DNA from 3 places in the Paenibacillus provencensis genome. Region 3 is predicted to be linked to each of the others. Evidence: riboswitches for the same ligand, from Rfam matches in the RefSeq annotation. Region 3 holds a riboswitch; each other region holds the start of a gene.
The links. Region 3 has a riboswitch for cyclic di-AMP ahead of ACFQ3J_RS21125 (C40 family peptidase). Riboswitches for the same ligand answer to the same signal wherever they lie in the genome.

Region 1: another riboswitch for cyclic di-AMP. It lies ahead of ACFQ3J_RS25710 (ubiquitin-like domain-containing protein); the one in region 3 lies ahead of ACFQ3J_RS21125 (C40 family peptidase).
Region 2: another riboswitch for cyclic di-AMP. It lies ahead of ACFQ3J_RS13420 (hypothetical protein); the one in region 3 lies ahead of ACFQ3J_RS21125 (C40 family peptidase).

The regions. Positions count from the first base shown of each region.
Region 1 covers NZ_JBHTKX010000011.1:5,165-16,080, forward strand. The annotation lists gene ACFQ3J_RS25660 (cyclic-di-AMP receptor) at 1-128, shown strand, start outside; gene ACFQ3J_RS25665 (YaaR family protein) at 165-608, shown strand; gene holB (DNA polymerase III subunit delta') at 1,050-2,024, shown strand; gene ACFQ3J_RS25675 (PSP1 domain-containing protein) at 2,170-2,970, shown strand; gene yabA (DNA replication initiation control protein YabA) at 2,999-3,367, shown strand; gene ACFQ3J_RS25685 (tRNA1(Val) (adenine(37)-N6)-methyltransferase) at 3,479-4,228, shown strand; gene rsmI (16S rRNA (cytidine(1402)-2'-O)-methyltransferase) at 4,290-5,180, shown strand; gene ACFQ3J_RS25695 (AbrB/MazE/SpoVT family DNA-binding domain-containing protein) at 5,382-5,636, opposite strand; gene ACFQ3J_RS25700 (HD domain-containing protein) at 5,995-7,275, shown strand; gene ACFQ3J_RS25705 (TatD family hydrolase) at 7,315-8,082, shown strand; cyclic di-AMP (ydaO/yuaA leader) riboswitch at 8,313-8,560, shown strand; gene ACFQ3J_RS25710 (ubiquitin-like domain-containing protein) at 8,838-10,064, shown strand; gene rnmV (ribonuclease M5) at 10,233-10,778, shown strand; gene rsmA (16S rRNA (adenine(1518)-N(6)/adenine(1519)-N(6))-dimethyltransferase RsmA) at 10,783-10,916, shown strand, end outside.
Region 2 covers NZ_JBHTKX010000001.1:2,771,350-2,782,265, reverse strand. The annotation lists gene urtA (urea ABC transporter substrate-binding protein) at 118-1,380, shown strand; gene urtB (urea ABC transporter permease subunit UrtB) at 1,422-2,327, shown strand; gene urtC (urea ABC transporter permease subunit UrtC) at 2,341-3,435, shown strand; gene urtD (urea ABC transporter ATP-binding protein UrtD) at 3,395-4,198, shown strand; gene urtE (urea ABC transporter ATP-binding subunit UrtE) at 4,185-4,880, shown strand; gene ACFQ3J_RS13440 (hypothetical protein) at 4,995-5,621, opposite strand; gene ACFQ3J_RS13435 (urease accessory protein UreF) at 5,899-6,597, opposite strand; tRNA gene ACFQ3J_RS13430 (tRNA-Leu) at 6,915-6,997, shown strand; gene ACFQ3J_RS13425 (glutathione peroxidase) at 7,176-7,655, opposite strand; cyclic di-AMP (ydaO/yuaA leader) riboswitch at 8,037-8,262, shown strand; cyclic di-AMP (ydaO/yuaA leader) riboswitch at 8,402-8,561, shown strand; gene ACFQ3J_RS13420 (hypothetical protein) at 8,702-9,115, shown strand; gene ACFQ3J_RS13415 (HAD family hydrolase) at 9,310-9,981, shown strand; gene ACFQ3J_RS13410 (serine hydrolase domain-containing protein) at 10,083-10,916, opposite strand, start outside.
Region 3 covers NZ_JBHTKX010000004.1:108,820-119,735, reverse strand. The annotation lists partial or broken gene ACFQ3J_RS21160 (IS3 family transposase) at 1-59, opposite strand, end outside; gene ACFQ3J_RS21155 (response regulator transcription factor) at 256-957, shown strand; gene ACFQ3J_RS21150 (sensor histidine kinase) at 957-2,360, shown strand; gene ACFQ3J_RS21145 (TVP38/TMEM64 family protein) at 2,357-2,875, shown strand; gene asnB (asparagine synthase (glutamine-hydrolyzing)) at 3,010-4,890, shown strand; gene ACFQ3J_RS21135 (hypothetical protein) at 5,353-5,583, shown strand; gene ACFQ3J_RS21130 (peptidoglycan D,D-transpeptidase FtsI family protein) at 5,823-7,826, shown strand; gene ACFQ3J_RS21125 (C40 family peptidase) at 8,722-9,201, opposite strand; cyclic di-AMP (ydaO/yuaA leader) riboswitch at 9,207-9,341, opposite strand; gene ACFQ3J_RS21120 (four-helix bundle copper-binding protein) at 9,627-9,956, opposite strand; gene ACFQ3J_RS21115 (sensor histidine kinase) at 10,404-10,916, shown strand, end outside.

The DNA of each region.
Region 1 (10,916 bases), on a different contig from region 3:
AGCAGCTCGTAACTCCGGTTACGCCAATGAGTGGGACGACGGACTCCTATTTACCACTTCCTGTAGAGGTTCAAGTAGGGGGAGCGACCGTGTTCGTTCTGCCGGTTGATCGATTTGAACATTTCTAAGAGCAGTCTTTATGCAACAGAAAGCAGGGATATCTTGTGAAAATCAATCCAGGATTCAGACCACTTCAGAGCGGTATCAATTCGAATGAGAATAATACCAAGCCCGTGCAAAATAAAGGCTTTGCCGATATGATGCAGCAGCAAGGCGATCGAGCTTCACAGGCAGAGCTGTCTCGCCGGTTGAATGAAATTCAGCTTCAAGGTGATCGATTAGCAAGATCGATGACGATACGGGAGCTCAAGGCTTATAAGCAGCTGGTTAAACGATTCTTAGACGACACGGTCAGAAGAGGCATAGCTGCGAAGCAGACCAAAGGCTGGGATCGTCGCGGGCGCGGTAAGAAGTACCTGCTGCTGGATGAAGTGGATGCCGCTCTGGTTGCTATGGCGGAGGAGCTGCTTCAGAGTGAGCAGGGGAAGATTGAGCTTCTGCAAAAAATCGGCGAGATTCGGGGAATGCTGATTAACTTGAGCTTTTGATTTCATATTGTGACGTATCCAAAGACAAGTGATTTCGATCGCTTGTTTTTTTGTAGAGAAGATGAGCGGTTGATTTGCTTATCATGCAGCTGAGGAAATAGATAAATACAAAGTGTAGTATATGATTGCGTAGTTTTTGGATATACAAAATGCAGAAATGGAAAATGTTTTTTTTGTGAAGACTAAAATTAAAATGGTTGCGTGGCATGATATAATGGAGATTAGATGATTGAACTAAGTGATATCCATCCTGTTGATACTTTATGGTGAAGCCATTTCGGAGTTAGAGGATGGTTTCCGGGAGGATCGGAGATGGATGATCTCTTTGGTTCTTCTCTTCTAAATGATATATAATATCTCATGCTGACTTTTAGTGTGTAGATCCATATTTATTTAGTGAAGTTCTAGACCGCAGCAGTTTTTTTATTAGGGGAGGAACTCATGTCATTTCGTGAAATTTTGGGGCAAGATACAGCAAAACAAATGCTGCAGGGCGGACTCCGCAAAAACGCGATCAGTCATGCTTATTTATTCAGTGGTCCATCCGGTAGCGGACAACGTCAGATGGCAACAGCATTTGCCCAAACTATTTTTTGCACTCAAAATGCAGAGGATGCATGCGGTGAATGTCTGGAGTGTCGAAAGGTTAAACATAGTAATCACCCAGACCTCCATTATGTAGAGCCTGAGAGCGCAAGCCTCAAAATAGATCAGATTCGTGATTTGCAAAAAATATTTGCTTATCGGTCTGAAAATAATAATCCTAAGATTTATATTATTGATCAGGCGGATAAAATGACGGTTCAAGCTGCCAACAGCATGCTCAAGTTCCTGGAGGAGCCACAGGTGCCGGCAGTAGGAATACTGATTACGAGCAACAAAGGAGCTATGCTCCCTACGATTCTATCTCGAACGCAGGAGATCCCCTTTAAGGCACTGAATCCAGACCTGATTCAGGAGATGCTGCAGAAGGAGGGATACGCTCCCGCGCTTGTCCGAACAGCTTCATTTTTAAGCGCCGGTCTTGAATCTTGCAAGAATTTGCTTGACCAGAATTGGTTTGCAGAAATTAGAAATGTAGTGTTACAATTAGGGAAAGAATCTCTGTCCAGAGGCGATATAGCGCTGATTTCTGCCCAGCAGAAGCTGTTCAAGACAGGGCTTTCAGAACATCTTGAACTCATGTTTGAACTGTTTCATTTATGGTTCAAGGACATGCTTTATATTATTTACGGTAAGCAGGAGAACGTTATTTTTATAGATCAAATCAATACACTCTCTACCATTGCCATGACTCGTACAACCGAACAGTGGGTGTCCTATATGGACTTGGCTGCAGAATGCAGAAAGAAGCTGCGGTATAATGTGAATGGTCAGCTATGTGTAGAACAATTACTAATTGGACTAGCCTCTTGAGGTAGAGCTCGTCAGCATAGGCGACTACATCTCAGGGACGTTCATTCTATACCCTAGCACAGTCCTAACATGATGCGCTTCTCGATTGCGGCCCTGTCTTCAGGCTTCGATAGAGATTTATTGGCATACAAGGGGGTTAATTTGTTTGTATAATGTAGTCGGTGTCCGTTTTAAGAAAGCGGGCAAAATTTATTACTTTGATCCCCTCGATCTTCCTATTGAAAAAGATTCTAGCGTCATCGTAGAGACAGCGAGAGGGATTGAGTACGGCAAAGTCGTTATAGGAAAGAAAGTCGTTGGTGAATCTGACGTTGTATTACCTCTTAAGAAGGTAATTCGTATTGCAGGCGACACGGACGCCAAAGTGGTGGAAGAGAACAAGCTTGCTGCGAAAGACGCATTTGGCACCTGTTTAAATAAAATCAAAGAGCACGAACTTAAGATGAAGCTTGTCGATGTGGAATTCACATTTGATCGAAATAAAATTATATTTTATTTTACGGCAGAAGGACGTGTCGATTTTAGAGAGTTAGTTAAAGATTTGGCCAGTATTTTTCGGACACGGATTGAGCTCCGCCAAATTGGTGTTCGTGATGAGGCAAAGATGCTGGGAGGCATCGGTCCATGTGGACGGATACTCTGCTGTTCATCCTGGCTGGGTGATTTTGAACCTGTATCCATTAAGATGGCTAAGGATCAGAGTCTGTCCCTTAATCCAACCAAAATATCTGGACTTTGCGGCAGACTTATGTGTTGCTTGAAATTTGAGCATGATAATTATGAGAGTGTTAAGGAAGAGCTTCCTGCGGTCGGCAAGCTTGTCGTAACCTCGCTAGGTGAGGGCAAGGTCGTTGGTATTCACGCAGGCAACCGTAAGGTACATGTTCAATTGTTTGAGATCAACAAAGTAAAAGAGCTTTCTATGGATGACGTTGTCATCAAGTAACCATTATGTTTGCTTTCGGGGTGGGATCTTGGAGAAAAAATCGATTTTTGCGCACATTCTTGAAATGGAAACACAAATGGGACAAATGAATAATGATCTTGGCGAATTAAAAATGATTGTAAAGGAACTGCTCGAAGAGAACCAACGTTTGACGCTGGAAAATGAACAGTTGCGCAAGGTCCTAAAGCGGGAGTCCTCTTCGGAGACGCCTGCACCAGCTCCCAAAAATCCTGTACAATTAGTTCCCGCGACCGAGACTACCGAAGAGGTTGTTGGAGAGGGGTACGACAATTTAGCAAGATTGTATTACGAAGGTTTCCATATTTGTAACGTTTATTATGGTCATTTACGTACAGAAGGTGATTGTTTGTTCTGTCTGTCATTTTTGAATAAGTAACGAGCCGTAGGGATACCCTACGGCTTTTCTTTTAAAAAGCTTAAGCGGATTGGATTATGCATCAAGGTCGATTCATTACACACTATTAATAATAATCAGGCAGGTATCAAAATGAGCATATACAAGGTTAAGTTACAGCCATCTGAACGATTAGATGATCTGTTAACTCATGATTTGCGTATTATTCAAAGTGATGAGGTGTTCAGCTTCTCTATGGACGCTGTATTGCTGGCCAGATTCGCAGTCCTTCCTAGACGGGGAAAGGTCCTAGATCTCTGTACAGGGAATGGAGTCATTCCTCTCCTAATGTCCACAAGAACAGAGGCAACCATCGAAGGGATTGAGATTCAGCCTAGAATTGCTGACATGGCTAGACGAAGTGTGATGCTAAATGGACTAGGGGATCAGATTATGATTCGGGAAGGAGATTTGAGAGAACTGACTAGCATTACAGGTTATGGCGGTTATGATGCCATTACCGTGAATCCGCCCTATATGCCGTTAAACGGCAGTGATATTACACTGAATGAGCATCAGGCAATTGCTAGGCATGAGATCCACTGTACTTTGGAGGAAGTACTAACAGCTTGTATGCATTTGGTGCGTACAGGCGGAAAAGTATCTATGGTACATAAACCCCAGAGAATCGGTGAAATCATCACCCTAATGCGTAAATACCGATTGGAGCCAAAACGAATTCGCATGGTCCATCCACGAATCGACAAAGAGGCGAATATGGTGCTCATTGAGGCATTACGAGATGGCAAACCGGATGTCAGAATGCTGCCTCCGCTAATCGTGTATAACGAAAATGGGGAATACTGCAAAGAAATTATGGATATTTACTATCCGAGTCCATGATAGCTGCTGGACATATGTTGAAGCAGTATCAGTGAAACGTGGAACTGGAGAGGAGTTAGCTATGAATATGCAAGTACAGAAGAGCTTTGATCAGAAGGAAGGGACGGGTACACTGTATCTTGTAGGTACACCGATCGGCAATCTAGAAGATATCACCTATCGAGCTGTAAATACCTTGAAGACTTGTAACATCATTGCTGCAGAAGATACGAGACAGACCCGAAAGCTATTAACTCATTTTGAGATCAGCCCGGAGCTGTTGTTTAGTTATCATGAGCACAACAAGGATGCCAGTGGACCTGAATTAATCCGATATATAATAGAAGGAAAAAATTTAGCTCTCGTCAGCGATGCGGGTATGCCGGCCATTTCAGACCCTGGTTCAGACCTGGTCAGTCTCGCAATTAAGGCGAATATTCCTGTGGTGACAGTGCCAGGAGCGAACGCTGCTCTATCCGCACTAATTGCATCCGGTCTTGGAACCGAGAGATTTACCTTTGTCGGATTTCTCCCTCGTGAGAAAAAGGACATTACTGCCATCCTGAAGAGTTTTGGAGCATCGCAGGGGACCCTTTTGTTTTATGAGTCGCCACACCGGGTACAAAAAACTTTAGCCGTTATGCTGGAGATATGGGGAAACCGAAGAGCTGTGCTCGCAAGAGAGCTGACCAAGCGTCACGAAGAGTATGTGCGAGGGAATCTAGAGGAATGTATTGAATGGCTTGAGGAACATCCTCCTCTAGGTGAATATTGTTTGATTATAGAGGGAAGAAGTCAGGATGAAGAGAAAGAGCTGCAGAATGAGTGGTGGCAGCAGTTAAGTCTTACAGAGCATGTGGAGCGCTATGAGAAGGAAGGCAATACTCGCAAGGACGCAATGAAGAGAACAGCTGCAGATCGGGAGCTTTCCAAAAGAGATGTATATAATGCTTTATTAAAAGAGGAAGAATAGCCCTCATATTGAATGAAAGAAAAAAACACCTTCTTCGGCAGAATGTATCTGACGAGGAAGGTGCCTAAGGAGATATGAAAAAGGTTAGAAATAACAATTATATATTCTTAAGAAAAGCGAGCATCTATATTAAAGGAATCGTTAATGATTACTGATTGAAGGTATGCTTTTCTCTACCAAATTGATTATAACCTATTCTACTTAATTTGTCACCGGTGCTGGAATTTCAGAAATACATTCGTGACAAACAATTTTACCTTTGAAGTACGTTACGTTTTCAGCGTTGCCGCAGAAAATACAAGCAGGCTCATATTTCTTAAGCATGATGCGCTCACCGTCTACGTAAATTTCAAGTGCATCTTTTTCACCAATACCGAGTGTACGGCGCAATTCGATAGGTATAACAACCCGGCCCAGTTCATCAACTTTTCTTACAATACCTGTAGATTTCATCATTTTATACTAACTCCTCTCGCCATCGCTTATTACTGTCATGATTCGACATTATTTTATGTTTTATGCTAATCATCATACCAACCATTCCCAAATCAGTCAACATTAAAAATAAAGAATTGCATTAACATTGTATGAAGAAATAGAATGAGTACTGGTATTAACGATGATTTTCTAGTACCTATCTATTATTATAACGCGTGTCGATTTGGAAATCAAAACCGCAGCACTATTCGACAAATTATGTCGTATAATGTCGAAATAATCAAGTAAGATGCAAGGATAAAGTCGAATTCCTACTTTAGTTGCACACAATTGAATTTTGTTATAAGAATTTAGTTGAAAAAGGAGCTGATAATCGATGGAGCAAAAGCTTAACGAAGAGAAAGTATTTAAAGACCCCGTTCATAACTATGTGCATGTTCAGGATCCGATTATATGGCAGCTTATTAATACCCCGGAATTTCAGCGTCTTCGCCGAATTAGACAACTGGGCACTACATATTTGACTTTTCACGGAGCAGAACACAGCCGCTTTTCTCATTCTTTAGGTGTGTATGAAATTACAAGGAAGATCATATCTCAGTTTGAACGGAATGAATATCCCGATTGGCCGAAGGAAGAGAAATTGGTCGCTCTATGCGCAGCTTTATTGCATGACGTTGGACACGGTCCTTTTTCTCATTCGATTGAAGAGGCTTTTGATATGGATCATGAAGAGTGGACCTGTAAAATCATACTGGGAGATACCGAAGTGGGCCGGATACTAAATACAGTAGGTCCTGATTTCGCCCAAAAGGTCGCTTCTGTCATTGCCAAGACGTATGATAAGCCTATCGTTGTCAACCTGGTTTCAAGTCCGCTCGATGCAGATCGAATGGATTACTTGCTGCGAGATGCCTATTATACTGGAGTGAATTATGGAACAATTGACCTTGATCGGATACTCCGTATGCTGCGCCCTTACCAGGGGAGAGTTGTCGTTAAAGATTCAGGAATGCATGCAGTTGAGGATTATCTAATGTCGAGATATCAGATGTATTGGCAGGTATATTTCCACCCGGTAACTCGAAGTTCTGAAATTGTTCTGCGTCAAATCTTTAGAAGAGCTAAGGAGCTGGTAACAGAAGGCTACACATTCGGCTTCATGCTTAGACCGCTCCTTCATTTGATTAAGGGGGATATATCGGTCAAAGATTATCTTCGTATTGATGAATCCACGATTCAAGCTGCTTTTAATGAATGGACTGATGAGAAGGACCCGATTCTAAGTGAACTTTGTACCCGGTTCTTGGACCGTAAGCTCTATAAATATGTTGAAGTGGATTATATCGAGCAGAAGGATATCAAGCAGATTGAAGATGCATTTCTCAAGGCAGGCTTGAATCCAACCTATGATCTTGAAATTGATTTTCCTACGGATCTGCCGTATGATGTGTTCCGACCTGATATTGCGGGGAGCAAGAGACAGATCATTATTCTAGACAAGCAGGAAAGACAAAGAGATATATCCGAGGTTTCAGAAATTGTACGCTCCATAAGCGGCATGCAAAAAGGAAATTATCATCTCTACTTCCCTCATGAGAAGCTGATGAATGCATTGCCCAAGCTCCCTCCGGAAATTGCAGGAATGTTTAAATAATGTGAGACAAGATACAGCCCTTGAAAGGAGTAAGATTATATGATGTTATTCGACACACATACACATTTGGATGCCCCTGAGTTCGACGCTGACCGCGAGGAAGTGATTCAGCGCGCTGTCGAAAAGGGGGTTACCCGCATGATTAATATAGGATTTAACCGGGAAACGATACCTTCTACGATGAAACTTGCCGAAACCTATGATTTTATCTATGCGGCAGTAGGCTGGCATCCTGTCGATGCCATCACGATGAAGGATGGAGATCTGGAATGGATTGCATCATTATGTAAACACGAGAAGGTCGTTGCGATCGGTGAAATCGGTCTGGATTATCATTGGGATACTTCTCCCAAGGAAGTTCAGCATGAGGTGTTGCGCCAACAAATTGGACTGGCTAGAGAGATCGCCATGCCGATTGTCATTCATAACCGAGATGCGCATGAAGATATTATTCGAATCCTACGTGAAGAGAAAGCACATGAAGTGGGCGGAGTGATGCATTCCTTCTCAGGAAGCTGGGAAACAGCAAAAATGGCGCTGGATATGGGTTTTCATATCTCCTTCGGAGGGCCGATTACGTTCAAGAATGCAAAGCAGCCCAAGGAAGTGCTAGCAAAAGTACCCCTTGACCGGCTCTTGATCGAAACGGATTCGCCATACCTGACACCACATCCATTCCGCGGCAAGAGAAATGAGTCTGCTCATGTGGCCCTGGTGGCAGAAATGGCAGCAGAGCTGAAGGGCATTTCTGTGGAGGAATTAGCAGAGATTACGACCGCAAATGCACTGGAACGATTTGGTATTTGATAAAATAGAGAGAAAAACAGGTGAAAAAGTGAGTAAAACGGAGCGATTAAACTTTTTGTAAGAGTTTTCCGCTGATTATTACAAATTTTTAACCAATTATTTAGAAAAACATAGTTGAATACTGCTTTACAACATGCATCGAAACAGGATATCATCGTTTCAGTGAATTGTTGATTGTTGGTAAAGTCCATTTTACATTCATTTGATTTACCACTTTGAATTCACTTCATGAGTCATTCTCGCTGAATCTTTTGTATTAAACAAAGAACGGGGGAACCGATATAGTGGTCTGCTGCTAGGCAGAAGATTTAAAATTAAGAGAGTTGTCTCTCTTCATGGACCACTGTATTTGATTTCAACATTTGAGTCTTGGGGTGAACGTAAAGGACAGCTGCCATGAGCAGCCTGGATCTGACGCGAGGGCGACTCTTACGCCCGAACCCGACAGCTAACCCCGTAAGCGTATTGAAGAGGCAAAACTCGTGCATGATGTTTCCGATATTCTCATTTGGACTTATCGGAGCCACGAAAGAGTTCCTCTTAAACTCTTTTTTGGCTTCTTTGCTTTAGGAGAATAAAAGTTACATTGTCGTCATACTGTTGGTTAACAGGAGGTGACATCATGCTGCGAAGAGTGGCACATGATGCAGAATCGGACGGGAGTTTCTCCGGTTTTGTAGACAAATCGGTATAGTCGCGTCAAATACAATCATGCAATACTCTTGACGGCGGGACTATGAAGGAGGACGGAGGAAGTGGGAAATTTCCAACTAGAGGAGACCCATGAGTCACCATCATCCAGCAAGTCTTTCGCGTTGCGATGGAAGCATGAGAATCTGCGTCAGATCACACTAGTCGCAATCTTCTCAATCGCACTGTTAGTCATGATCTCACTCATTGTGTATGGTCAGGGAGGCAAGGAAATTTCAATCGTCGTGGACGGCAAGGCTCAAACCTTGGAAACGCGTGAAGGAATGCTTAGTGAAGTGCTGGATGAGCATTCAATCGCAGTCAGTCCGCATGACGAAGTCTCGATGTCTTTGAGTGATGAGATTGAAGATGGGGATCGAGTAACTATTAACCGGGCTGTAGCGATTAACGTAACGGCAGACGGTGAGACAGAGCAAATTTATACGACACAAGATACAGTTAAGGAAGCACTTGCTGCACATAGCATCGAAGTATCAGAAGATGATAAAGTATATCCCGCTGCTGACACTGCGGTGAAGGCGGATCTTAATATTCGAGTAGTCCGGGTGACCAAGCAAACAGCAACACAGGAAGCTTCCATTCCGTTCAAGGTGATCAAAACGGCTGACCCAAGCTTGTACAAGGGCGATAACCGGGTCATTCAGAGCGGCAAGGAAGGTGTAATCGTTCAGACGATCGAGAAGACCTTCCAGGATGGCGAATTGGTGTCCAAGAAAATGACGGGCAAGAAGGTTGAATCCAACCGTGTTGACAAAGTCATTGCCGTAGGAACGAAGAAGAAGCCTGAACCTGTTCAGGAGACCGTAGTTGCCGCTGCAAGCACGACTGAATCCACAGCTGCAGCTAAATCTTCTAATGCTTCCTCTTCGAAATCATCAGCAAGCCTTGCTGATAAAGTGAAGAAGGTATCTGCTTCCAGTGACAGCGAATCCGTCACGAAGGACGGAGTTACGTTTAAGGCCAAAAAAGTACTAAGCAATGTATCTATGACGGCTTATTCCTCTGAACAAGAGGGTATTGGTACGAAGACGGCTTCCGGCACGCGTGTACAGGAAGGACGTACTATCGCAGTTGACCCTGATGTGATCCCTCTTGGATGGTGGGTATACATTGAAGGCGTAGGATTCCGTCGTGCTGAAGATACAGGCGGCGCAATTAAGGGCAACAAAATTGATGTGTATTATGACAGCTTAGAGCAGGCTATCCATTTTGGCCGTAAAAAAGGTAAAACAGTATACGTTATCGGTCCGGTGAAGCCGGAACTGAATTAAAATATATTTTACAATCACGTCCCTGATGTTATAGTATTAACAACAAGATTAGGTGATGCTATATAAGGTGAACGAAAGTTTAGACAGCAAGTCTATCGTTTGCCCCTTAACATGCAGAAGAGGAGCTTTTCCTCTTCTCTTTTTGTTTAGAAAGGAAGTCATGTGGTCATGATTAAAGAAATCATTGTCGTTGAAGGCAGAGATGATACCGTAGCCATCAAGCGTGCAGTGGATGCAGATACGATTGAAACCGGCGGTTCCGCTATAAACAGCCGAATACTTAAAAAAATCGAGCTTGCCCAGCAAAGAAGGGGTGTTATCGTCTTTACGGACCCCGATCATGCAGGCGAGCGAATTCGCAAGATTATATCAAACAAGATTCCTGGCGTGAAGCATGCGTTCATTAAGGAGCAGGATGCGACCCGCAAAGGCGATATTGGTGTAGAGAATGCATCTCCCGACTCAATACGGGCAGCACTGTCCAAGGTGCATACAACCTATGATGGTGCAGAGCCGCTTATAGACTGGCAAGATCTGATCGAAGCTGGACTTATCGTCCATAAGGACGCTGCGAATCGGCGTATGATGCTGGGCAACATTCTGGGTATAGGATATTGTAATGGCAAGCAGCTGCATAAGCGGCTGACGATGTTCCAGATTAGCCGTGAGGAATTTGTACGAGCACTAGAGCAAATAGAACGTGAGGGATCGTGAGAACGTGAAAAATATAGATGAGATTGCAACGCCAAGACGAACGAAAGAGATCATTGCAAGACACGGGTTTTCTTTCAAAAAAAGCCTGGGACAAAATTTTCTGATCGACCAAAATATTCTTCATAAAATTGTGGATGC
Region 2 (10,916 bases), on a different contig from region 3:
ATGTAAGGAATATTGACACAACAAAATCGATGCACCTATAATGTGATCACCAAACATTGTTGGAAAAAATTATGAGAATGTTCGGTCTGAAGGAAAAAACAAAGGGGAGTGGAGTCAATGTTAAAGAAAAAGTTCGGCAAATGGTTTCCTGTTATGATGGCTGGTGTTCTGATGCTGTCTGGATGCGTATCCGGTGGAGAAACAGCTACACAGCAAACAACCGGTACGAATGGAACGGAAACGGCAGCTGGTTCAGAAGGGGATACGATTAAAGTTGGCGTGCTGCATTCTCTTAGCGGGACGATGTCCATCAGTGAGGTATCGGTTAAGGATGCGGAGATGCTGGCGATCGAGGAAATTAATGCAGCCGGCGGCGTGCTTGGCAAACAGATCGAACCTGTCATAGAGGATGGCGCGTCTGACCCGGCGATCTTTGCAGAGAAGGCAGGTAAGCTGCTCCAGCAGGATAAAGTGACGGCTGTGTTCGGAGGATGGACTTCCGCGAGTCGTAAAGCGATGCTGCCTGTCGTTGAATCTAACAATGGACTTCTCTTCTATCCTGTTCAATATGAAGGCTTGGAGGCTTCGCCTAACATCTTCTATACAGGCGCGACGACGAATCAGCAGATTGTACCCTCGGTGAGCTGGCTTCTGGAGAATCGGGGCAAGAAGTTCTTCCTGCTAGGCTCAGACTACGTTTTCCCTAAGACTGCGAACAAAATTATAACGGCTCAGCTTCAGGCTGAGGGCGGAGAGGTTGTAGGAGAAGAGTATACTCCATTAGGACATACGGACTACAGTACAATCATCAGCAAGATCAAAGCGGCTGATCCAGATGTCGTATACAACACACTGAATGGGGACAGTAACGTTGCCTTTTTTAAACAATTAAAGGATGCGGGCATCACCGCTGCGGATATGACGACTCTATCTGTCAGCGTAGCGGAAGAAGAGATTCGAGGCATTGGTGCTGATGTGCTGACGGGTCACCTTGCAGCATGGAATTATTATCAAACAACTGAAACGCCTGAGAATACAAAATTCACAGAAGCTTACAAAGCAAAATACGGTGAAGACCGCGTAACGGCAGATCCGATTGAAGCGGGCTATACGGCGGTCTATTTATGGAAAGCTGCGGTTGAGAAGGCAGGATCTACGGATGTGGAGAAAGTGAAAGAAGCGGCGAAAGGGATCGAGTTTGATGCGCCAAGCGGAAAAGTAACGATTGATGGCGACAATCAGCACATTTACAAAACGGTTCGAATCGGTGAAGTGCAGTCAGACGGACAATTCAAAGAGCTGTGGAATTCAGGCGAGCCTGTGAAGCCGGACCCATATCTTGAAACCTATGAATGGGGCAAATCACTTAGCGCTGAATAAACCGCTTATCTTCTATATTGAGGGAAGGAGGCAGAACTCGGATGGATATGTTTATACTTCAAGCCTTTAATGGACTTAGTGTAAGTTCGATACTGCTCTTGATTGCACTGGGTCTTGCTGTAACCTTTGGGCTCATGAACGTCATCAATATGGCGCATGGGGAGATGATCATGATTGGAGCTTATGCGACATTCGTCACGCAAAACCTGTTTATCTCCTACATGCCTGCTTCTTGGTTTAATACTTATTTTCTGGTGGCATTGCCGGTTTCTTTTCTGATTGCTGCAGCTGTAGGGTGGCTGCTTGAAGTTCTGCTCATTCGCCATTTATACGGACGTCCCCTGGATAGCCTTCTGGCTACCTGGGGCGTCGGGATGATATTGCAGCAGCTGGCACGGACGATATTTGGTGCCCCGAATGTCGGGGTAACCAGTCCTTCGTGGCTGAGCGGGGGGTTCGCAGTGACTGGTTCAATCGTTCTCCCATATACAAGATTGTTTATCATCCTGCTAGTCGTTGTGGTGCTGCTACTAATGTATATCTATATCTATAAGACAGCTCAGGGGCGTCGTATGCGAGCGGTGATGCAAAACCGCAATATGGCGGGGTGTCTCGGGATTTCCACTAGACAGGTAGATGGACTTACCTTCGCCATAGGTTCTGGCATCGCGGGGATCGCGGGCTGCGCACTCACACTGCTCGGACCGATTGGCCCATCCCTTGGAACCTATTATATAGTGGATGCATTTATGGTTGTCGTTCTTGGCGGTGTTGGCAAGCTGGTAGGTACTGTTGCTGGTGCGCTTGGTATTGGAGTATTTAATACGTTGTTTGAAACGTACACAAGTGCATCGATTGGCAAGGTTCTGGTATTTGCTTGTATTGTTGCATTCTTGCAATGGAAACCGCGGGGACTCGTGGCGCTGCGCTCACGCAGTTTAGACTAGAGGAGGGATACCGATGCCGATTGTTAACAAACTTGGAGTTCGTGGACAGCGTATCGCCTGGGGAGTAGTCCTCATTCTAATGAGTCTTGCGCCGCTTGTCTCCACGGAGTTCCGACTAAGTCTGCTTGCGAAATTTTTGGCAGTGGCTATTTTGGCTGTAGGTCTGGATCTTATATGGGGGTATGGCGGCGTGCTCAGCTTGGGACATGGCGTTTTCTTCGGTCTCGGAGCTTACGCGATGGCGATGTATTTAAAGCTGCAAGCAAGCGGTGCTTCACTGCCTGATTTTATGGTATGGAGCAGTGTTGAGAAGCTTCCTTGGTTCTGGGAGCCCTTTCGATCCTTTCCGATTGCGATGCTGCTAGGGATTATACTGCCGGCACTGCTGGCATTTCTACTCGGTTTTTTCACTTTCAAAAATCGGATCGCCGGCGTGTACTTTACGATTCTGACGCAAGCGCTTGTCATGATTGTTGTTACCTTGTTTGTCGGCAAACAGGAGTGGACAGGTGGAACGAATGGTCTGACCGGCTATACCCACATCTTCGGAATGCAGCTGCACCATCCAACCACCACAATTATGCTGTATTATGTAACACTGGTGGTCCTGGTCCTCGCCTATATCCTGTGCAGACGTATCGTTCGCAGCCGGTTTGGTCAGGTGCTTGAAGCGTCCAGGGACGGGGAGAATCGTGTACGATTTCTGGGTTATGATCCTGCTTGGTACAAAACATTGGCTTTTACCTTGTCAGGAGCGCTTGCCGGTCTTGCAGGAATGCTGTATGTGCTGCAAGTAGGAATTATCTCTCCATCTATGATGGGCATCGTTCCTTCTATTGAAATGGTGCTATGGGTAGCTCTTGGAGGCAGAGGCACTTTGATTGGTGCTGTAATTGGCGCTGTCATTCTGAATGCGGCGAAGACGGGGATCAGTGAAGCTTATCCAGAGGGCTGGCTGTTCGTTATGGGTGGTTTATTTGTAGCCATCGTCTTGTTTATGCCGCGTGGACTTGTCGGGGTGTATCATAATCTGTCCAGATGGTGGAGACGAAAGAGAGGTGCTCAAGATGCCAAGTCCGTTGTTGAAGCCGAGCAAGCCGCATCCTAAAGGGGAGTCAGTCCTGTCCGTTCAGGACATAACCGTGTCCTTTTCGGGATTTGTCGCTGTGAACGGGATGAACCTTAACCTGATGTCGAATGAGCTCCATTTTCTGATCGGCCCCAACGGGGCAGGCAAGACCACGATGCTTGATGTCATATGCGGCAAAACCAAGCCGGTGTCCGGCAAGGTGGTGCTTCCCGATGGAACGGACTTGACCCGTAAAAAAGAGCATCAGATCGCAAGGCTCGGGATCGGACGGAAATTTCAAGCGCCTTCCGTGTTCGGTGGTCTAACCGTCAAGGAGAATCTGGAGCTTGCTGATGATCAAAACAAAGGGGCGTTTCATTCTCTGCGAGGCCTTCGTGGTGGCGAAATGAGCCAGGCGATGGAAGAAGTGCTCGCCCAGATCGGTTTAACGGATCGGATCAAGGTGAGGGCAGGAGCGTTGTCCCATGGAGAAAAACAGTGGCTTGAAATCGGCATGCTGCTGCTCCAGGAGCCTAATGTTCTGCTCCTGGATGAGCCGGTAGCTGGGATGACTGATGATGAAACACTGAAGACGGGTGAGCTGCTTCGCAGTATTGCCAAGAAACGCTCTGTTGTCGTTGTTGAGCATGATATGGAGTTTGTCAGACAATATGCAGAAAAGGTTACAGTGATGCATGAGGGCAAGCTGCTTACGGAAGGGACGATGCTTGAGGTTCAGCAGAACCCTGTTGTGGCCGAGGTCTATTTGGGCAAAAGGAGGAAGCAGGATGCTGTCACTTAAAAATATTGAATCTGGCTATGGCGAAAGCATGGTACTCCGTCGTGTCCATTTGGATATTGAGCCAGGGCAGGTCGTGTGCTTGATGGGCAGAAATGGTGTTGGTAAATCGACTCTGCTTCGTACGCTAATGGGTGTTCTCAAGTCGAGCCAAGGTGAAATACGCTGGGAAGGTACGGATATCTCGGATTGGAATTCAGCGAAGAGAGCTCGTGCGGGCATCGGGTATGTTCCTCAAGGTCGAGATATTTTTCCACAGTTGTCCGTGAAGGAGAACCTGATGCTGGGCCTTGAAACAGCTCCCCAGAGAAGCAAGGTATTCCCAGAGGATGTGCTTGCTATGTTCCCGGTGCTGCCTACGATGTATCAAAGACAAGGCGGAGATTTAAGTGGAGGGCAGCAGCAGCAGCTAGCCTTTGCCCGTGCGCTGGCTGCAAGACCTAAGCTGCTGCTGCTGGATGAACCGACAGAAGGAATTCAGCCGTCGATCGTAGATGATATTCGTGATGTCATCATTCGGATTAAAAATCAGGTAGATACAGCTATTCTACTCGTTGAGCAGAGTGAGGAGTTTGTGCGCAGTGTGGCAGATTATATCTATGTCATGGATAAAGGCAGTATTGCGATGCATGGCAAGCCTGAGGAACTTGATCTGGCAGCATTTGAGCACTATCTGACCGTCTAGATTTAAACTTAAAAAATACGGTATCTCAAGAAAACACTCACCCTGATTCGGATGGAATCCGTTCTAGGTGAGTGTTTTGACGCTACACGAGATTTGTAAACTGATGTTATTAGCTCAAAGGTGGGGATCTAAAATCCTTGCATATTGCGGATACAGCTTGCGAATGCATTCAGGGCATATATCATGCGTGAATTCGGCATGCGTATGCTTCTCTACAAAGCTCTCGACGGTATTCCATTCATCTTCTTCATCTCTAATGCGCTTACATACAGCGCAGATCGGCAGCATCCCTCGAAGAGTTCGTATTTGGGAAGAGGCATCCTGAAGATGGTCTTCAAGATGTTTCAAGTGTGTGATATCGATGTGTGTAACGATAAGTCCTCTAAAGTCATTTTGGAGGGAGGTTTCATAAAGAGATGCTTCTAGACGAAGCCAAATATAACTGTCATCACGTAATATCCTGACTTCACATACGTAACCTGTCATGTGGTTATTTAATACTTCCTTGAGGTGATTAATGATGTTGTTCATGCTGTGGGGGCACGCCCCTGGAAATGACGCCATTATATTGAAGTAATTAGAGCCCAGCCAATTCTCACGGGTAAGACATTCATAACGGGACATTTTCTCAGGAAGAGTGTGATTGTACGAGCATATCGTTCCGAAAGCATCAATAATGACAGTGGTCGTCTTGAAATCTTCGGACGAGGTCTTTATAAATAAGGGTTCGGCTTCGGGCAATTGTAGTCTCTCCCTATACATATATTGATATTTTTAATGGAACTAAGGTGTTATGTTGATATTTGAGTCCTCTTCCAAAAAAAAGTATGATCATATTATATACGTTATTACGTCATCTAACAATCATTAATCACTTACATACGTCGTTCTTTTTTGACAGTATAGGGTGGTATTATGACGAAAAAAAGCACGCTGGCAGAGGAGGGAGCCTGGCGTGCTTTTAAATATAGGGAGGGGCTTGGGAGGCCTGAAGAGGTGAGCTGGAGGGGAGTTAGGCTTAAGCTCTTGTATGTTCAATACCGGATTCGTGGAAGGGGAAGCCCGGTATGAGGGATTGCATTGACAGAATCGAGCTCTGGAAGGGCTGTAGACTTGCGCTTCTGGCTCTATTCCATTCTTCCTCGAGGTCACCGTCCAGTACGCTGGACAAGGCATTAATTTCACAGGCCTCAATATTTAATAGTCGTCTTGCGTGGATCAGGCATACATCCTTGGCGGCATGAAGATAACCGGAAGCTGCATCGTCAGCGGTAACCTCAAGCTGGCTATTGATCCAGGCGTGAACGACGGGGAGTGAGCCAACAGCATCATATCGATGGATAAGTTCTTCGAAATGCTCAAAGTCCATCCATGGATGCAGCGCTTTAGATAATTTGAGGAGGCGCTTTCCCATGGCTCTTGAAGATTCCCGTTTGTAAACGGGGGTTCGCTTGTTGTGAATGATCTTATCAATGAGGGCGATTCTCCACTCATCCTTCTGCTCCACCGCTGTGTAGATGGCTCTGATCGCCATGCCTTCCAACTGCACAAGACTTGGATGTAGCTCGCATCGCATGAATGTCTCCAGGTCGGTAGTCGTTTGAATCGTACCTTCCTCAATGTATGACTTGAGTCCGAAGGAATGAGAGAATCCTCCGACCTGCAGTGAGGAATCAAGCAGTTTTACATAATCTAGAAGCTTATTTCCTCTGTTCACCAGATTCGCCCCCTTATAGTGTTAAACGTGGTAACCATCTTGGTTGGAATTACGCGTTATGTATATGTCAACTTATTATATAATATCATTATGTTTGATATGTATTTTTACATAAAAATCCGATTTTTGTCAATAAAAAACTAAACATCAATATGAAAAGAGGTGACAAACCTTAATTCATGTTAAATATAATAACATATACATGACTTATTATTCTCTTCGGAAAAACTACAGCATAATTTGAAATAAACCCTTTACTTATAGGTTGTAGTTGTGTATAATATATTTTGTTGGCACGAAAATGCTATACAAGATGCGCGGTCGTGGTGGAATGGCAGACACGCTATCTTGAGGGGGTAGTGGGTGTATACCCGTGGAGGTTCGAGTCCTCTCGACCGCATCATAACGAAAGAGCTTGAAGCAATTGCTTCAAGCTCTTTTTTGGTGTGCCCAGTATGGGCTTCAACACGATATGACATAGAAGGTGAACAAAAAGAAGAGAAGTCTCTACTGAGGCTTCTCTTGGGGGATGATGATTTAGTCGATCGATTGTACATATTAGGATTTATGCAGGAATCCTATTTTAACAGCTTGGCGATATCCGCTCCAATCTTGTCCGGTGTCGTTTGTGGGCTGTATCTTTTCACGATATTTCCGTTCTGATCAATAAGAAACTTGGTGAAATTCCACTTAATTGTTTTGGATCCAAGTATACCTGGTGCATTGTTCTTCAAGTGCTTGAACAGCGGATGCGCCTCGTCACCATTCACTTTAATCTTCTCAAACATCGGGAAGCTTACGCCATAGTTCATTTGGCAGAACTCAGCGATTTCCTCATTTGAGCCGGGTTCTTGTTCGGCAAATTGGTTGCTGGGGAAACCGAGAATTTCAAAGGATTGATCATTGAATTTGTCATATAGCTCCTGAAGCCCTTTGTATTGAGGAGTTAATCCACATTTGCTTGCTGTATTTACGATCAAGAGTACTTTTCCTTTGTACTCCTCCATGCTTAATTTCTGACCCTTTAGTGTATTCACTTGATATTGATAAATCGACATGCCTTCATCCATCCCTTCCTAATTATTATGGAATATATAAATGATGCTTGTATAGCCGCTCTTATTCAATCTCTATATATATATATTGATAACAATTTAATTTTAAGCAATATATGAAGAAAGTCAAACATGGCTTAGAAAATGAATGAATATATTGTTGATGCCCAACTTGGTTATTTGAATTAAGCGAGAAATCGAGATAAACTTAGAACAGATTAGCTAAATGCACAGTGGTGAATGTTTTATTCTTATTCTATCCCAAAACAGCCCTAGATCGTCAAAATGAACTACTGCAGGAGCTTTACATCGATTTTCTACGGGTGTATGATTCATATCGTAAATCTTGAGCAAATGAAAACCTTATATTAGAGTAGTTTCTCATTGCTATGATAGCTTAATTTCTGCCTAATCTGGCGGAGAGCGGGGGAACCAAAGTTAGCAGAGTGCTTGATTCGGTGTGAGAGCCGAATGAAACACGCTTGCATGGGGTGAATTCTGAACCGAGGATTCATGTGGGAATCTCCATATGGAATCATCAGGAACAGATAGGACGACTCTCACCGTCCGAATCCGACAGCTAACCTCGTAAGCTGTACAGAGCTAAACTAAAGATGTGGAAGATACGCAAGGTTCTTCCTTCACTTCTTTACAGTGATTATTCTTTAGTTATCTTCTGTACGAACGTTTGAGAGAGGAATGATAAATCTTGTGAGCGATCAGCCACAGGGGTTTAGTCCTCTGTGGTTTTTGTTTGTGCGCTGAATTTTTGTCGATAGCAAAAAGCGGGGGACCCAGATGTGGATGCTTCAGATCCATGGGGTGAATTTCATGGCTCTTGCCATGAATAGGGCAATCTCTCTTGTCCGAATCCGACAGCTAACCTCGTAAGCGTAAAAAAGGGAGAGGCAGCAAGCCGCGTAGCATCTTATAACAGGTCATGTTTTGCCATGTTCTGATATAAAGGTGGGAGAGCACCGGGCATGCCTTTGATCTGTCGGTGTTCTTTTTTTGTTGTCTTTTTCTAAAACAGGGAGGATATTATTGTGATGAGTGATGAAGTTATTTTAGTTACGGCGCCGAATGAAGCCGCCAGAAATTTTATTCGATTATTAATGTACAAGAAGCTCTCTTTTGCTGTCCTGACAAATAGTGCGCAGGAAGAGAAGCAGGTCAAACGACTTGGAGTAGAGCACATTATACGTATGGATACTGCGTTTGCAAGTAAATGGCTGCTGCCTAATGCAACGGTAGGGCGTATTTTTATTTTTGAGAACAGCTTGAATCTGACCTGTCGGTTCTTGCAAATATGCAGACCATGGACACGTAAACCGATTACGATTATTACACAGCTGAATCATCCTCGCGGAGTATACCGCGGTATGGGTGCAGACCACGTTATTTTTACAATCAAGGGCGAAGTTGGATTCTTGCTAAATGGCGAACGGGCTGCCGTTAATTAATTGATCTGTACGTACACAGCAATAGAAGCAGGAGACTGCAGCTTGCAGCTAGTGTAGGTGCTTACGATACAGTTTGCGTAATTAGATATAGGGTTGATATACTGGAGTTAAAGAAAACATAGCATGTGAGACTCGTGATATAACCATGGGTCTCTTTTTCTATATTTACAGATGGAAAGGTTGAGAATGGCAATATGGGGAAATTTGATCATGTGAAATGGCTCTTTTTTGATATAGGAGATACTCTCGTAAATGAATGGGTTCCCGTTGATCACATTATCGGTCAATTTGTAAAGGAAGCAAATGGACTTGGGTATAACATCACGATGGAGGATGTTCGCAGTAAATTTATTCAGAGCTATTCGAATTATATAGCTTCTCCCATGCAATACGCGATTTCAGAGCTCGTGCCTTCCGAGGAAGACAGAGAGTATATCAAGTCAAGGCTCAAGTTTCAAAAGGAGCTGGAAGAGCCGTATGCTGAAGCTAGGGCCGTTCTCAAACAGCTGGGTGAGCGCTACAGGATCGGTATCATTGCCAATCAAAGTCCGGGTACGGAAGAGCGGATGGTGAAATATGGACTCCGTTCTTATGTGGATGTTATCGCTTGCTCGGCCGAACAGGGATTGTCCAAACCGGATATGCGCTTATATCAGTATGCTTTGAAAACAGCTGGAGCAGAGCCCAATGAATCCATCATGATTGGTGATCGAATTGACAATGACATTATCCCAGCCAAGTCACTTGGGATGCTTACAATTCGAATTATGCAGGGTTACGGCCGCTATCAGCCTTCCACTGATGATAAGGATACGCCGGACTTTACTGTAAATGATCTAAGCGCACTGACTGCACTGCTTCTATGAGCTATGAATCATAATACCGAGATTCTCTAAGCAGTGGATTTTGCAATATCCTCAGTCTAATAAGCTGTAGAGAATCTCAAGTTTATTTTGGTTCAAGTGACTTAGTCTAGAATAGGCAGAACTTCTTCCCACACCGCGTCAAGGATAGACTGTATACGATCTTCCTCGCTGTTAACAGCAATCACGGCTCTTCGATCTGGAATGATGACGAGAAGCTGACCGTGTGCCCCATCTCCTCGATAAGCTCCATGGGAACACATCCAAAACTGACAGCCATAGCCGAGCGACCAGTCTCCTTCACCGACAGAATCAATATGCTTGCGTGTCACAAATTTAATCCATTCAGCAGGCACCAGCTGTCTGCCCTCATATACGCCCTCGTCCAGCAGCAATTGACCGAATCTGCTTAATTCTTCAGTGCTGATCACGAGGCCCGCGCATCCCAGTGTGACCCCAAGAGGCGAGGTTTCCCATTCGACATGATGTATACCGAGAGGATCAAACAAACGAGGCTTCAAATAACGATGGACAGTCTCAGCGACTGCTGCTTGAATCAACGCCGAGATCATGAAGGTATCCCCGCTGCTGTAGGTGAACTGCTCACCGGGAGGTCTGTTCAGCGGCAGAGATAAGTAGTATTTGACCCAGTCTTTCTCAGCCAGTGATTTCCTCTCTGGCAGCCATAGCGGTGGAGAGTCATGTCCCGAAGACATCCGAAGCAAATCGTAAAGGGTGAGCTCATCAGGAGAAGGGATCATAGGGTCCTGAGAGTGATAAGTTGTATTATAGTTAAAAAATTCACCAAGCTTCGTATCTAGTGAGAGCTTTCCTTCCTCAATGGCAAGACCAGCGGCCATGCTCGTAAACGATTTGCTGATCGAATGCTGCTGACGACGTATGTCAAGGTCCTGGTTCCATTCTCCAATCGTCCTGCC
Region 3 (10,916 bases):
TCAGTAACGAGCTTCTGCATAGGTCTGTCAGTCTGAAACTGACGCTTTAACATGTGCTCTGCAATTTGTTCCCTAATAAATATAAATCCAGATAGAATAAGTGCTTGCTTTATTGTTGTCTATTAATAGTTAGGGTGACTTACTTGTTTTTTTTGGTCTTAACCTCCATATAATCTTCATAACTAAATGTTAAAGTAATATTGTTCTTTTATATTTACTGCATACTAATGTAAATTATTTTGAGAGGTTTAATTCATGAAGAAAGTATTAATTGTTGAAGACGAGAAATATATGTTAAATTTGCTTCGTATTCATTTAGAGCCACTGTACACTATCGTAGAGGCGCTAGATGGTGCGGCAGCAATAGAATTGCTCAGAGACTTTTCTTATGATTTGATTATTTTGGACATCATGCTTCCTTATTTTAACGGGTGGGAGATTTGTGAAACCGTACGAAGGAAAAGTGACACGCCTATCCTTATGTTAACTGCGAGAAGTGATATTAACGACCGTGTTAAGGGGCTTGAATTGGGAGCTGATGATTACATGATTAAGCCCTTTGATTTTGAAGAGTTAAAAGCAAGAGTCATGGCATTATTACGAAGATCCCAACCAAAAGACAATATTCTTCATGAACCTGAAGTTATTACGCTCTATAATGATATTTTGAGAATTCATATTGAAAGCAGAGAGGTGTTTATTCACAATAGGTTAATTGAATTAACTGGGAAAGAATTTAGCTTGCTTAGTAAGCTGGCGTCTTCGCCAATGCGTGTGTTTACTAGAGAGCTCTTGCTTGATCACATATGGGAAAATTATGAATCTAGGGATTTGAGATTAGTTGATACTCATATAAAGAATATTCGAATGAAATTAAAACAAATTGAAAAGAACATGAAGTTTATTCAAACTGTTTGGGGCGTTGGATATAAAATGAGCAGTAAAGAGGGCGGATAATGCGTAACAAAGGAATTGTCATTAAAATAGGATCTACCATAATGATATTGTTCTTAATTGTCCTTTTACCTCTTGGAATCGTCATTGACCGTATCTTTATTCAAATTTACTCAACAGAAGTGCATCAAAATGTAAATAATCTTTCTAGAAAGGTAACGGAGTATATAACCGATTCTCCTGATACCGCTGTGGGTTTCTTAAATCATACTCGATTGATTACAGGTAAACAAATCGTCGTCTTTAACGAAATGGGAATTATCACTTCCAAAGACGTTTTTGAGTATACTCAAAATGAATTTATAGATAAAAACATTTTTAAAATCATGAAAGAAGGAAAACATTTCGAACGTGAGTACGTAAATTCTGAAGATGGTGAGCGTTTCTTTTATGTAGGGCGACCCATTATCGACGGTGAAACATTTGAAGGTGGGATCCTCGTTTTTTCATCCATAGACGAAATTCATCAGACGATGCATGATGTTAGGAGGTGGATTTTCCTATCGATACTGGTTGCCATTATGTTGGCTCTTGGATATACATTATTTGTCTCAAATCGTTTGTCTAGTCCCCTAATCATTATGGAGAAGATTACAAGATCGATAGCTAAAGGTGACCTTACTTCTAAAGTTAAGGTGAATTCCAATGATGAAGTTGGATCTTTGGGGCAGGCCATCAATGACTTGAGTATGGAATTAAATAATTTCAGAACAAATCGGAGTGAATTGTTGGCCAATATTTCACATGAACTTCGAACACCTATCTCCTATCTAAAGGGCTATGCACAATTAATAAACAGGCATCAATATAAGGATCTTGAGGAGTTGGAAACATATTCGGAAATTATTGAGAAAGAATCAGAACGTTTAGCTAATCTCATCCAAGACTTGTTCGAACTTTCTAAAATGGAAGAAGGAAAAATCAAGCTCTACCTTCAGTCGGTGGATATTGAAGATGTAGTGCAATTAGCCGTGCAGAAAGTAAGTTTAAAAGCAAAAAATAAAGGCTTGGTGCTACTAGAGGAAATTAAAGATGATCTACCTTCAGTCGTTTCTGACGGATCGAGAATTGAGCAAATTATTCTTAATTTATTAGAAAACGCTATCTATTACACGGAACTAGGTGCAATTACAATTAAGGTATCTCAAATTAAGGAGCAGATTTTTATATCTATAAAAGATACAGGAGCAGGGATACCTGAGGGAGACCTCCCCTTTATTTTTGACCGTTTTCATCGAGTGGAGAAATCCCGGTCCAGAGAAATGGGAGGTACAGGACTTGGACTTGCCATTGTATCACAATTAATAGCACAGTTGAATGGGAAGATTACTGTTTTAAGCAAATTGGGCGTTGGATCCGAATTTATCGTATCGTTACCGCTTGATTTGGAGAGGAGCGATTCTTGAACATAATTGTGGGGATTAATCTGTTATTAAATCCAGAAAAATTAGCAGAAATTATGGATGATTTCGGCATGGCCGCGATACTGATTAGTCTAGCTTTAAATATTGTTGTTAGTGTTTTAGGTGTAATTCCGACTTTTTTTATTTCAGGTGCAAATGCCCTTGTTTTTGGCTTGCCTCTAGGATTTGCGGTTTCTCTGATTGGAGAGACAATTGGTGCCTATATATCATATAAGCTGTATAACAAAGGCATTAAGAAAATTGATAAAGAATCTATCCGCCGTGGTAAATGGAGCAAGAGTTTTGCAAACTCAGGGTTGTGGAAACAATTTTTCTTACTGCTAATTGCACGTCTAGCACCATTCATGCCTTCCGGTGTCGTTACATTTGCCGCAGCATGGACGAAAATGAATGTTTTAATGTTCATGACGGCCACATTTATTGGAAAAGCACCCTCCATTGCTGCGGAAGTTTGGGTGGGTCATGATGTGTTTTATTTTGTTCGAAGCTTATTTTAACTATTTGTTAATCAAAAAAACTACTGTCGGTTGCAGTAGTTTTTTTGATTAACAAATATACAATAGGAACTTCATAAATTTCACAAAAATTGCTGCTAAATTAGAGTTACTAACTTTAAAGGGGATACTAGCTAATGTGTGGATTCATATCCGTTTATAACAAAAAACAAATTCCTATTGATTTCGTTATGCTTCAAAAGATGACGAAAATTATAGAGCATCGTGGACCAGATGCCGAAGGTTACCATATAGACGGATCTGCAGGGCTTGGGTTTAAAAGACTTAGCATTATTGATATTGAGAATGGAGCACAACCATTTAAAAACCAAGACAAAGATATAGCTCTTGTATTTAACGGGGAAATTTACAACTATAAAGAGCTCAGAGACTGGTTAACTATAAAAGGTCACGTATTCACTACAACCTCAGATACGGAAGTACTTCTACGTCTATATGAAGAAGTCGGAACGGAGTGTCCCACCTATTTACGTGGTATGTTCGCATTCACAATTTGGGATTCAAGAAAACAGCAACTTTTTATAGCACGGGATCCTTTCGGAATAAAGCCCTTGTATTACTCGGAATTAGAAGATCGGTTTATGTTTGGATCGGAAATAAAGTCTTTTTTAGCCGATGAACATTTTAATGTCGAGGTGGATGAAAATTCACTTTACCACTATCTAACGTATCAGTATGTTCCTGAACCATCGACTATGTTTAAATCCATAAAAAAGTTAGAAGCCGGCCACTCAATGATTATTCAAAACGAGAAAATAAAGGTTGAGCCATACTATGAAGTCAAATTTAATCCTCAAGAGAATAATCGATCATTCAGTGATTTAGCGGAAGAGGCTCGGAGCGTATTGACAGATTCGGTAAAAATACACAGGAATTCTGATGTTACAAGAGGTGCTTTTTTATCAGGAGGGATTGACTCCAGTAGTATTGTTGGCATTCTTCAGAGTTTAGAACCGACTAAAACTTTCTCCGTTGGATTTGACATGCCAGGGTACAGTGAGCTGGATCAAGCTAGAAGAACAGCTGCCTTTCTCGGAACGGATCACTACGAGATCTGCGTTACATCTAAAGATTATAAGGAGGCAATATCAACGCTGGTTTGGCATATGGATGAGCCCGTTGCTGATCCATCTGCAGTGGGACTCTATTTCGCATCTAAATTAGCTAGTCAACAGGTGAAAGTTGCGTTTTCTGGGGAAGGTGCGGATGAGTTTTTTGGAGGATATAATATTTATAAAGAACCCTATTCACTGAGATGGTTCAGTCTTTTAAATCCAGAATTAAGAAAGATGGCTGGTTTTATAGCAGGATTAATGCCAACAGACATGAAGGGTAAGAGCTTTTTGGAACGAGGTAGTAAAGAACTGAAAGAACGGTATGTAGGAAATGCGAAAATCTTCAATGAGAAGGATAAAGTCTCAATTCTTTCTACACAATTCATGGAAAGAGCCGCGTTCACAGCTACTGATTTTATAACGGCACCATTATATGAAAAAGTTTCTCACCACGACGATGTAACGAAGATGCAATATATTGATATTCATACCTGGCTCAGAGGCAATATACTCACTAAAGCAGATAAGATGTCCATGGCAAATTCCTTAGAGCTTCGGGTGCCTTTTGTAGACGTAGAAGTGTTTAAATTCGCTTCAACAATTCCAACAAAGTACAGAGTCACTCCTCAGGCTACTAAAGTATTGCTAAGAGAAGCGATGAAAGAAATCGTGCCAGGAGATGTACAGAACAGAAGAAAACTCGGTTTCCCTGTCCCAACAAGAGTATGGTTGAGAAATGAGTGGTATCAATGGGTAAAATCTTTGATTGAAACCGCTCCTATTGAAAGATGGATTAACAAGTCATACACACTCGAGTTACTTGAAAAACATAAAGAGGGGAAGGTAGATGCGAGTCGAAAGCTTTGGACCATAATTATCTTTATTATTTGGCATCAAACCTTCATCCTAGAACGAAATCGGCTGAATCTCAAGGCTGTATAAAGGAAGAAATTGGAGAAAAGAGTTATTTTATTTGTAATATCAATAGTTTTTATTTCTTTGTTTTATAATTGTTAGAAACAGAGATATTAGTTAGGTTTTACAAGAATAAAACGATTGAGGCCTATTCTGTTATTTGAATTGTTTACAAAAGATAACCGCATTTGTACGGTCTTTTTATGAGGATATGTTAACGTTCTTGAGTCATCTTTTATAAGAGAGAAGAAGTGACAGAATTAGTTTGCAAAACTTTAAATCTATAAACGAAGAATATGTATTGATTTTTGTCAAGATTTAATCAAGTCTTAGAATCTGCAGAATTGTATAGGATTCAAAAATATATATGGGAATAAGAATAATCACCACATAGGGGAAGTATATAGAGCTGAAGCAAGTTTAAAGATCATAGGTACACCATTAATTAATCAAATGCCTAAACTACGGAGGGACTACGAAGTAATCAGTGTGACCATGCTGCTAAATTATGCAGGTGTACAGGCAGATATGATGGATTCCGCTAAATATATCAAGAGGGACACGACTCCATATAAGACGGCAAGGGATGAATGCGATTTTGCAATCCCTATGACGATTAAATCGGTGACATGCATTCATTCATTTGATAACCCAGATTCCAGTACGATTATTACAGGATATGATGAGTCTTATGTTTATTTAAATGATTACGACCATTAGCTAATATGAAATAAAGAAAAAATACAATAAATTTTTTGAAAGAAGTATGGGAACAAATGGGGTAACACGTCATTAATTATATAGATTAAATTAGAATTAAAAAGGGAAACTCCTAATCATATTAGGAGTTTCCCTTTTTAATAAAGGTATAAATGTAAAAAAAATGCATACTCCATACTTCCTCCAAATTTATCAGTTACTTTTATAGCAATTCTTTAATATGTAGTGAGGTAATCGTTATGTCAAAGTTTAAGTTACGAAGTAAAAATGAAAGTTCAGAGAAGCAACGTATCCATTTTCGGCTGAATCTGTTTTTTTTTGGTACCTTTATTGTTTTTTCTATCATTATTATTCGCTTAGCTGTATTACAATTTGTGGAAGGGCCAGTACTAGCACAGAAAGAAAGCGAAAGTGTAACCAAGAGTACTCCTCTACTTCCTGTTCGAGGAACCATATATGATTCCACCGGTAAATATAAACTGGCTTATTCAGAACCTGCTCAATCTTTATATATTACATTATATAAAAACTATAGTCAGTCTGAAGGTGGTCCAGCTAATCCCAATCGAGTGGAAGTTTTAGGCATAGCCGAACGTCTAAGTGATGTATTTTCAAAATATAAAGATCCGGAAGCTGAAGACATGTCAGTAGAGGAGATTGTGGAAGCGATGGACCTTGAATTCAGGCAAGCTCTTGGATATACCCCGAGACTTATAAAAAGCAATTTATCAGATAAAGAAATTGCATACTTTATGCAAAACAAAATGGATTTTCCAGGTATAAGTATAATTGAAGAAACCGTCCGCAAATACGATGATGAAACGGTAGCTGTTCAGGCTATAGGCTATCTGAAGACCTTCAAGACATCAAAGACCATCAGTAAATATGAAGAAATCAATGAACAAAATGATACTCAAATGGATCCCGGTTTGATTTATTCCGAACTTGAACCAGTGGGCGTAGATGGCCTTGAACTCCAGTATCAGGACGTGCTTCGCGGAAAAAGTGGATATAGTAAAATTCCAATAAACTCTCTGAATTTGCCTGAAGAGGGGACAGTCATTGAGCCACCTCAAAAAGGATTAGATATTGTATCATCCATTAACAGAGAAGTGCAAATCCAGACAGAACAGGCTATTCTCGATCAGCTTGAATGGCTGCAGCGAAATCCAGTGTCGGGAAAGCTGCATCCAAATGCAAAGACAGGATTCGCTGTAGCAATGGAAGTCGATACGGGGAATGTGGTGACTATGGCTAGTATGCCTGATTACAATCCAAATGCAGCTTGGGACTATGAAAGCATAAAGTATATTTATCGAAACGGAACGGTTGAATCCTTTCCTCCCAATGATACAGGACAGCATCCAGAATCAACAGTATTGTTAGGGTCGACTATTAAGCCGTTAAGCGTACTTATTGGATTAAACGAAGGGTTATTCAGTCCTAATACTCCTTACTTAGACCGAGGTTATGCGGAATTTGGAAGTGATAATACACGAGTGCGGAATTCAGGGAGTACGGTTATGGGGCTTCTCTATCCAGACACAGCTATTCAAAACTCTTCGAATGCATTTATGGTCGATTTAATTGGTGAAAAACTGTGGATTAAATATGGTAATGAAGGAATTGATGTTTGGGATCAATATATGAAAGAATTCGGACTTGGTGTAGATACGGGGGTGGATTTACCTCGGGAATTTAGAGGGAGAATTGAGTATAACCAAGAGAATCAAACGTCACTTACAGGCTTAGCTTTCGCTTCTTTCGGTCAACAGGGCAAATACACGACTATGCAGCTCGCACAATATGCAGTTATGTTAGCTAACAAAGGTAAACGAATGGAACCGCATTTAGTTAAAGAAATAAGGGACTCAAGCGGAAATGTAGTCGAAAGAATCGATCCTAAAATTCTTAATGAAGTGGAGTTTAATGAAGCTTATTGGGAAACCATTCACAGGGGAATGGCTACAAATGTAGATGTTGCTTTTTCAGGATTTCCATATGACTTTGCCCGGAAAACAGGTACCTCCCAACAGACGATATATAAAGATGGTGAAGCCATAAATGTTGAAAATGGCGTGTTCATCGCATTTGCACCGCGTGAAAATCCTAAACTTGCCGTTGCAGTAGTTGTTCCAGAAGGGGGATACGGCTCTATGAGCGCTGCGCCCATTGCTCGAAAAATATTTGATGCATACGATGCAGAAATCGGGTTAACCGAAGCACCTCGTTCAACTGAATAAATCAAATAATATAATAGAAAGCTCTGTACTTGATAGGGCTTTCTACATTGCAACAGAAAATAGAGTGGAGTATAAAAATGAAAAATGTCCATAGTGATCAATGTAGCGTCTACACATCACAGTTATACGCTTTGAAAAGATAAAGGTATTTATCATAGCGTGTCCAGCAAGGTACGCCAGCTAAATACTCATTAAATCGTTTCATTCTATACTGCTCTAATCTGCACAACGACGGCCGAACACCCTTTTCAGTGTTAGAAACATCGGAGCTTCAGTTGCAAATATTTTTGTTACTGTATTTGTGTTCCCGATATTTACGCTTACCCCACTATATGTAACTAGCTAATTTTGTGCCAGCTAATATCCGATTTTTTTATTTCAGATAATGTAGCTAATGGAGTAAAGTGTCGACACCAGGCTTACTGAAAAAGCAATCTCAACCTACGGTTTCGATAAATTCGAGAACTTGGTAACTGAACCATCGTATGCTTTAAACCGAGTTAACACTTATCAATGCACTTTCTCTCTTTATACTAAGAGTCTATTTATAAAGTAATATTGAATCCAAGGCAAAGTATATACTAAGATCTCCCGACGCCACTTACCCCCGGAAGTTAATATCCGGGGGTAAGTGGCATCTATAAAGAAAAAATGTAGAGTTTTTTATGTGCACAGAGACTTAAGTTATTACTGTAATTTGTTCAAATCAGTTTCTGTTTTTCAGGTGCTTCATTTCGTTAAGTAACGGGAAACGTAAGAACGTATGGGTCATAGCGATCGGCTGCTTATTTCATGAAGATGCCGGGCAGATTGTGTATCAAAATTTGATTCGAAATAATTCAGTCAAAACCCCTTCATAAGGGCGGGGTTGTAAATATAGCTTGTCCTTCCCTCTTTAATGAGAGTCATCAACCATATTAGAAAAACTCTTATCATCAATTGTTCTTCTGGCTGTAACGTACCGTTGCTTGTAGTATGTTTCCGAGAGTTTACTTACTCTTACTCCTTTACTGCTCGAAGAATGAGCAAATTGTCCATCCCCTATGTAAATTCCCGCATGAGATATTCCCTTTCCACTTGTATTGAAGAAAACTAAATCCCCAGTTCTTAAATTGCTTTTTGCTACCGCAGTGCCTGTTTTAGCTTGAGCAGCTGAGGTTCTAGGAAGGTTTTGATTAAATTTATCAAATATGTATAATATGAAGCCGGAGCAATCAAAGCCACTTGCTGCGGTCGTTCCTCCCCATTTATAAGGTGTTCCTACCACTTGGCTGACTTCTGATTGTAATTTTGATTTGTCATCAGCAAATGCACTTGTGGTACCAGAAGAAATAATAATAACAGACCCTAATAAAGACATGATAATTTTTTTCAAGTATAATATTCTCCCTTCGATGCCTACGGAGTTAGCTTAAGGATTCGGTAGAAGGTTACCTATATTCAACACTATTTTGAACAATTCACCCAAAGTGGTTCCCCCGTTTTAAATAAATTTAAATTCGGCAAAATAATTAAAATATTGTAACACTAATAACTGTAGTGTATAAATCGAGACTTGTCAATTATAACCTGTAAAATTTGTTGCTTCTTATGATTTCATGAGGATTTATTTAATTTAGAAAGGTTTTTCATAAATAATCGACAACTTAACAAGAAGTGGGTCATATTTTATGACAGGTAATATCATAACAAATTTGTAATTAATATGTCTTTTTTTATTTCAAAAACTGTTTCAGATTTAATCAAAAATAACCGCTCCAGTTACTGGGAGCGGTTATAAAAGTAGTATACTTTTTTATGTTATGCAGCCATGTTACGACATGCATCTGCACATTTAAAACAAGCTTCCGCACATTTTTGGCAATGGTCATGACTATGTTTTTTGCACTCATCACCACATGCTTGGCATATCTCAGCACACAATGAGCAAATTTCTTTGATAAATGGTGAATTGCTGCTCATTGCTGTTGCAGCAAAAGAGCAGATGTCGGCACATAGCCGATCTAGACGAATACATTCTGCCATCATTTTAATGTCTTCTTCTTTTAAACAAGCATCGTAGCAGTGATTACAAGTCACCATACATCGTAAGCATTCCTCTATACATTGTTTATACTGTTCATGTGACATTTCCATTCTCCTTTCAGTGATTAATTTTTTACATACGTAATTACTATTTACAATTAATCCTCGATACATACTCAAGGACTTGAATGTAAATTAACCAAAAATGTGCAGAATATGTGGAGATAACGAGTGAAAATAAAAAATCTATTTTCTAAAAGCTAATTTAATCAATGATTAGTTCGAAGTATAAATATCACTTTGAAAAGCTAACTATAGCCAGAACTAAGAACTTTAAATCGGTAAGTCATGGCTTATGCACAAAATATTCAAAGTTCAGGCGTATAATAATAATAAACAATCTTATGCTTATGGTGGATAAACGTTTGGGTTTTAAGGAGATCATGGGTTTCGAAATTACAATAGAATTTTGAAAAACATTACTACTTGAAATATTTGATAAATAATTTAAGTCATATATCTGGAAAAATTAATAGAACGGTGGTCATCAAAATGAATCGAATAGCTTTTAAATTAGGAATTATTATCGTATCTCTGCTGTTAGTGGTTCTGCTTTCCTTGGGGTATGTCGTTGATAAAATCTTTTCGAATATGTATTATCAAAAAGCACAACAAGATGTGGCCGAAATGTCATCCCATTTTGTCGAAATGGTACATTCTAGTAAGAGCATACCTACAGATTTGATATCCACTATGGTAGAATTTTCGAAGGTGGAGATCTTTGTTTTAGATAGGCAAGGAGAATTATTAGGTAAATCAAATAAGGCCTCTAATCATCATGTGAATTTCATTACCGCAACTGAAATCAATAGATTGCTTAACGGAGAATCATTTATGATAAACTATAGTGCTAAGAATGGAGAATCTTACCTAATCTCTGGTAAACCATTGTTGGATATTGAGGGTGGAGTTCTTGTGATTTCTTCACTTGATATCGTTAATGCCTCTATATTGGAGGTAAGACAGCTCTTATGTTTAACTGGATTGATCGGTTTTATCATAGCG